Regions from separate parts of the Acidovorax sp. GW821-FHT10E03 genome, predicted to be linked through region 1. Evidence: predicted binding sites of a transcription regulator. Region 1 holds the regulator's gene; the other holds the start of a gene.
What was found. Region 1 encodes FNR, which switches genes on or off when oxygen is low (the NO sensors DNR and NnrR bind a similar motif). Its sites were predicted from a motif close to TTGATNNNNATCAA; they were not measured.
Positions count from the first base shown of each region.

Region 2: a site for FNR is predicted at 1,511-1,524, ahead of AC07OD_RS18865 (hemerythrin domain-containing protein). Genes of this name have one in related genera too.

Region 1 is NZ_JBWKMU010000001.1:390,218-393,624, forward strand. Features, by position in the region: gene ccoG (cytochrome c oxidase accessory protein CcoG) at 1-527, shown strand, start outside; gene AC07OD_RS01830 (FixH family protein) at 600-881, shown strand; gene AC07OD_RS01835 (hypothetical protein) at 933-1,226, shown strand; gene fnr (fumarate/nitrate reduction transcriptional regulator Fnr) at 1,292-2,014, opposite strand; gene hemN (oxygen-independent coproporphyrinogen III oxidase) at 2,201-3,407, shown strand, end outside.
Region 2 is NZ_JBWKMU010000010.1:156,374-159,780, forward strand. Features, by position in the region: gene AC07OD_RS18860 (alkene reductase) at 1-861, shown strand, start outside; gene AC07OD_RS18865 (hemerythrin domain-containing protein) at 875-1,453, opposite strand; gene AC07OD_RS18870 (methyl-accepting chemotaxis protein) at 1,672-3,327, opposite strand.

The DNA.
Region 1 (3,407 bases):
TGGATGCGTGCAACACGGTGATGGACAAGATGCACTACCCCCGGGGGCTGATCCGCTTTTCCACGCAGAACGGCGTGGCACAGCGCTGGAGCCAGTCGCAGATCCTGCGGCGCGTCCTGCGGCCTCGCGTGCTGATCTACACCGCCGTGCTGGTGGCACTGTGCGTGGGCATGATGGCCAGCCTGGTCACCCGCACGCCGCTCAAGGTGGATGTGGTGCGCGACCGCGCGGCCCTGTCGCGCATCGTGGCGGGCGGCAAGCTGGAGAATATCTACCGCCTGCAGATCATGAACGCCACCGAAGGCCCCCAGCGCTACCGCATCGGCGCCCGCGGCCTGGACGGGCTGGAGGTGGCCTCTGAAGCCGAGGTGGACATTGGCCCCGCGGAGTCCCGGTGGGTGGCCGTGCGCCTGCAGATACCGTATGGCTCCGCGCCCCCGGGCTCCCATGCCGTGCAGTTCGATGTGCAGGCGGTGGGCGCTGCGGCCCATGTGACCGAGAAGTCCGTATTCCTGGTGCCCCGATGAGGCGACGTGCACCCCGGTGCACGGCCCCGGGGACGTTGTATGACCGAGAAGATTTTTGAGGAGCAAGCACCCATGCCATCCAATCCAGCCATCGGCTCCGCCCCCGCCACCGCTGCGCCCTGGTGGAAATTCGGCCACGTCTGGCTGATCATCGCCGGCCCTGCCATCGTCATCGTGGCGGGCTTTGTCACGCTGTGGCTGGCGATTTCGCGGCCAGACCCCGTGATTGCCGAGGACTACTACCGCCAGGGCATCGAAATCAACAAGACGCTGGAGGCTCCGGAGAAGAGCCTGGCCCCGGCCATGAAGGGCCGCAACCACGCGGCAACGCCGGTTCAGGACCAGCCACGCTGAAACCCCTGGCCGAGCAGCGGGTCTGCGCGGCCTTACCAGGAGACAACCCCGATGTGGACGCAACGCCTGATGTGGATTGCATGGCCCGCCTTTCTGATGGCGGGCGCGATGGAGATGCTGGTTTTTGCGATGGTGGACCCGCAGGACCTGCATTGGTTCGGGCAGCCGCTGGCCCTGTCGCGCCAGGGCGTCTACACGCTCGCGTTCTTTGCGTTCTGGGCCATCACCATGGCCTCCAGCGCGTTGACCACGCTGCTGGCAATGTCGCCCTTTGAACTCAACCGCTGCCCCGTGCCCGAAGGCGAGCGCCCTGATGATTGCCGAAAGACATCATCCTGCCCTTGAACAGCGCACCGGCCGAGCTCCGGTGGCAAGGCGTTGCCGGGACGAGCGGACCTGGCTCGCCTTGCTCAGTGGCAGGCGGACTGGTTGTTCACGATGCGCTTGAGCGCGTCGGTCTCGAGGATGCGGACATGGCGCTGCTTGACTTCGACAATGCCTTCTTCCACAAACTTGGAGAAGGTGCGGCTCACGGTCTCGAGCTTGAGGCCCAGGTAGCTGCCGATCTCCTCGCGCGTCATGCGCAGCACCAGCTCGGACTGCGAGAATCCGCGGGCGTGCAGGCGCTGCACCAGATTGAGCAGGAACGCTGCCAGGCGCTCCTCGGCACGCATGCTGCCCAGCAGCAGCATCACGCCGTGTTCGCGCACGATCTCGCGGCTCATGATCTTGTGCACGTGGTGCTGCAGCGCGGTGACCTCGCGGGACAGTTCCTCGATGCGGTCAAACGGCATGACGCAGACCTCGGCGTCTTCCAGGGCCACCGCATCGCAGGTGTGGTGGTCATTCACGATGCCGTCCAGGCCGATGATCTCGCCCGCCATCTGGAACCCCGTGACCTGGTCGCGTCCGTCCTCGGTGGCCACGCAGGTCTTGAAAAAGCCGGTGCGGATGGCATAAAGCGAGGTGAACGACTCACCATTGCGAAACAGCGTGCCGCCGCGCTTCACCTTGCGGCGAACTGCAACGACCTCGTCGATGCGGTGCAGTTGCTCTTCGCTCAGGCCCACCGGCATGCACAGCTCGCGCAGGTTGCAATTGGAACAGGCGACTTTGATGGTGAGCGGGTTCATAGGCACAGGGCGGAGTTAGGTTTCGAGCATACCGCCCGATGGCCGAAGAGGGAGTCTCTTGGAGGGCGGGCAGGCGACTGACATGCATCAAATTGTCGCTGTTCCGGCCACTCCATCACTTGATTCATGTCAAGGACATGGGGGGCAGCTTACGGCACAGTCAAGGTGTACGCAAGGATTCGCCCCATGACCGCTGTTTCGCCTGACCTGCTGCGCCGTTTTGACGTACCAGGCCCCCGCTATACCTCCTATCCGACGGCCGACCGGTTTGTGGAAGCCTTCGGCCAGGAGGACTACGCCCTCGCCCTCGAGCAGCGCCGCATGGGCACCCTGACCAAGGCGCTGCCCTTGTCCCTGTATGTGCACATCCCCTTTTGCGAGTCGCTGTGCTACTACTGCGCCTGCAACAAGATCATCACCAAGCACCACGACCGGGCTGAAGTCTATCTGCGCTATCTCAGCCGCGAGATCGACCTGCACACGGCGCACTGCGGCACGGGCCAGGTGGTGAGCCAGCTGCACCTGGGCGGCGGCACCCCCACCTTCCTGTCGGACGATGGCTTGCGGGAACTCATGGCGATGCTCCAGCGCAGCTTCACCCTGGCGCCGGGCGGGGAGTACTCTATCGAGGTGGACCCCCGTACCGTCAATGCCGACCGGCTTGCCGTGCTCGCGGAGCTTGGATTCAACCGGCTGAGTTTTGGCGTGCAGGATTTTGACCCCGAGGTCCAGAAGGCGGTGCACCGCATCCAGCCCGCCGAACAGGTGTTTTCGCTGGTGGAATCCGCGCGCTCGCTCGGCTTCGAATCGATCAATGTGGACCTGATCTACGGGTTGCCGCGCCAGACGCCGGAGTCGTTCGACCGTACGCTGGCGCAGGTGGTTCAGTTGCGGCCTGATCGCATTGCGCTGTATGCCTATGCCCACCTGCCGGAGCGGTTCAAGCCCCAGCGCCGCATCCTCTCCGCCGAACTGCCCGCAGCCTCCGGCAAGGTGTCGATGCTCTCCCGTTCGCTCGACGCGTTCATGGGCGCCGGCTATGTGTATGTGGGGATGGACCACTTCGCGCTGCCGGAGGACTCGCTGGCCGTCGCCAAGCGGCAGGGCCGCCTGCACCGCAACTTCCAGGGCTACAGCACCCAGCCCGACTGCGACCTGATCGGCCTGGGCGTGTCGGCCATTGGCAGGGTCGGCGCCACCTACAGCCAGAACGCCAAGACCCTGGATGAGTACTACGACCTGCTGAACCAGGGGCGTCTGCCCGTGGTGCGTGGCCTGGCCCTGACGCGGGACGACCTCGTGCGCCGCGCCGTCATCATGTCCTTGATGTGCCAGGGAGAACTGCTGTTCGAGCCCATGGAACAGGCCTGGCTCCTCGATTTTCGGCACTATT
Region 2 (3,407 bases), on a different contig from region 1:
AAGGTCACTTCGTCCGTGCACGCGGCGGGCGGCAAGATCGTGGTGCAGCTGTGGCATGTGGGCCGTGTCTCGCACACCGACCTGCAGCCGGGCCATGCCGCGCCCGTGGCCCCGTCGGCGATCCAGGCCAAGACCAAGACCGTGCTCATCAAGGACGGCGTGCCCACGTTCACCCAGACCTCGGAGCCCCGCGCGCTCGAGATCGCCGAGATCCCCGGCATCGTGGCCGACTACCGCCGTGCCGCCCGCGCTGCCATCGAAGCCGGCTTCGACGGCGTCGAGGTGCACGCCGCCAACGGCTACCTGATCGATCAGTTCCTCAAGACCAGCGCCAACCACCGCACCGACGCCTATGGCGGCAGCATCGAGAACCGCGCCCGGCTGCTGGTCGAAGTGGTCACCGCCATCACGCAGGAAATCGGTGCCGGCCGCACGGGCATCCGCCTGTCGCCCGTGACGCCCGCCAACGACGTGGTGGACGCGGACCCGCAGCCCCTGTTTGACTACGTGGTGCGCCAGCTCGGCCCGCTGGGCCTTTCCTACATCCACGTGATCGAGGGTGCGACCGGCGGCCCGCGCGAACTGCCCGACCGCCCCTTCGACTACGCGGCCCTGAAGGCGGCCTACCGCGCGGCCGGCGGCCAGGGCGCGTGGATGGTGAACAACGCCTACGACAAGGCGCTGGCGGAAACCGCGCTCGCGAACGGCGCGGACATCGTGGCCTTTGGCCGGCCGTTCATCGCCAACCCCGACCTCGTGCAGCGCCTGGAGCGCGGCGCGCCCCTGAACGAGGTCAACCGCGCCACGCTGTACGGCGGCGGCGCGGAGGGCTACACCGACTACCCCGCCCTGTCGGCCTGAGGCGGGCGCGACGTCAGCCCAACCCGATCGGGCTGGGCGCCCGCATCACGATGCGCGTGAACAGGCGATCGTAGGCGGGGTCCCGCGCCTGGCCGGGCGCCAGCGGGTTGGTATTGCCGGCAAACGCCGCATCGATCGCGGCCCAGTCGCCAGGCTGCAGGCATGCCTGGGCCGCTGGCAAGACCACGGTTTCCTCCAGGCGCATGTGCTCCAGGTAGAAAGCGACATAGCGCCGCAGGGCCTCGGAAAAGGTGTCGCGGCGCGCCTCGCCCATCAGCTCCCAGCCCAGCAGCAGATGCTGCAGCTCGCGCACGGCGGCCTCGCCGCCCGCGTGTTCGCGCTCCAGTTGCGCGATGGCGCCGGCCGCCTCCGGCGAACGCTCGGCCACCTTCGGGAACAGCCATTGCGATTCCTTCGGGTGGTGCTGGCGTTCGGGGAATTCGTCGATGTAGAACAGCATGGCCCGCATCACGTCGAAGAACGCGGCGGGCTCGTCGCCCGGCCCCTGGTCCAGCATCAGGCGCAAGGAATGCAGCACGGCCGCAAGCGACGCATGCTCTTCGTGGATGGTCCGCAGGCTGATCGACGGCATGGCAGTGCTCCCCAGGTCACAAGGCCTCCAGATTGCCATGCAGGCGCCCGCCCGCGCATGACGCAGGTCAACAAACCGTCGGGGACCGGGTGCGCATCGCGCGGCCGGTGCGCCTGCGGCCGCCGCACGCCGGGCATGAAAAAGCCCTGCATGCGCATCCGCCCGCAGGGCCCATTCCGGGTGTGATGGCGCGCGGGCGCCACCGGTTCAATCCATCATCAGCGCGCGAGCAGTGCCCTGGAAGGCTCCCCGGCAAGCGCCTGGTGCTGCGGCGCCTCCACGGGTGCGTGGTGGGCGGCGTGGAGCATGGCGTCGGCCAGGCGGAACTGCTGCACCACCTGCGACAGGCGCGCGGCCTGTTCGCGCATGGACTCGGCCGCCGCCGCGGATTCCTCCACCAGCGCCGCGTTCTGCTGCGTCATGCGGTCGATCTCGCCCACCGACTGGTTCACCTGGCCGATGCCGGCCGACTGCTCCGACGCCGCCGCCGTGATCTCGCCGATGATGTCGCCCACGCGCTGCACGCTGGCCACGATTTCCTTCATGGCCGTGCCCGCATCCTCCACGTGGCGCACGCCCCCGTCCACGGCCGTCACGCTGCTGTGGATCAGGCCCTTGATGTCGCTGGCCGCCGCCGCCGAGCGCTGGGCCAGGCTGCGCACCTCGCTGGCCACCACGGCAAAGCCCCGCCCCTGCTCACCGGCACGCGCGGCTTCCACGGCGGCGTTCAGCGCGAGGATGTTGGTCTGGAAGGCGATGGAATCGATCAGGCCGATGATGTCGCCGATCTTGCGGCTGGAGGCCGAAATCTCCTGCATGCTGGAGACGGCCTGCTGCACCACCGAGCCGCCGCGCGTCGCGGTGCTGGAGGCCGATGCCGCCAGCTGGTTGGCCATCTGCGACGACGACGCGGTCTGCTGCACCGTCGAGGTGAGCTGCGAGAGCGAAGCCACCGCTTCCTGGGCATTGCTCGCCGTCTGCTCGGTGCGTTGCGAGAGGTCCTGGTTGCCCATGGCGATCTCCTGGCTGGCCGTGGCGATGTTGCCGCTGGCGTCCCGCACCTGCGCCACGAGCGCGCCCAGGCCCTGCTGCATGTCGCGCAGCGCGCGCTGCAGGTCGGCCACTTCGTCCTTGCCTTCGGCGGCAATGTTCTGGGACAGGTCCCCCCCGGCAATGGCCTGCGCCATGCGGCGCGCCTCTTCAAGCGGGTGGCAGATCGAGTTCATGTTCATCAGCGTGGTGGGCACCACCACCACCACGGTGATCACCACGGCCAGGACGAAGAGCCACTTGGTCTCGCTGGACACCCGGCCCTGCTGTTCGACCGACTGGGCCACTTCGGCCCGCAGCACGGTATCGAGCTCTCCCACCAGCTTGTCGGCCTGGTCGAACTCGGCCACGGCCTTGCCGCTCATGCGGTTGGCAATCGTGGCGGTGTCGTAGCCGCTGGCTTCCAGCTGCCGGGCCACATGGGCAAACAGCTCGCGGTAGCTGTCCAGCCTGGCGATGATGTTGCGCACCACCACGTTGTCCGCGTCGTCCTCGCCCTCCAGGAACTTCGCGGCGATCTTCTTGGCCTTGTCCTGGCTGGCCAGCCACTTGTCGTGCGCGGCCTTCACGGCTTCCGGCTTCTCGTAGCCAATGATCATGTCCTTCTCGTACTGGCGGACGGAGCCCATCTCGCCGCGCAGCTCCGCCATGTAGCCCACCTTGGCGAAAGAGTTGTCCATGAAGTTCTGGCTCATGTCATGGATGCGGAACATGCCCAGCATGCCCGCGCCGCCCAGCAGGCCCAGCAGGCCCAGCACCACCGCAATGGCCCCCAGCATGCGCATTCGGATGGTGAACTGCCGCATGAACGAGAAGAGATTCATGATGTGTCGTCCTTTTATGGGTATGGAGGGGCCGCGCCTGCATTCGAAGCCACCGGCCTGCAACAAAGCGTTGCAGTTTG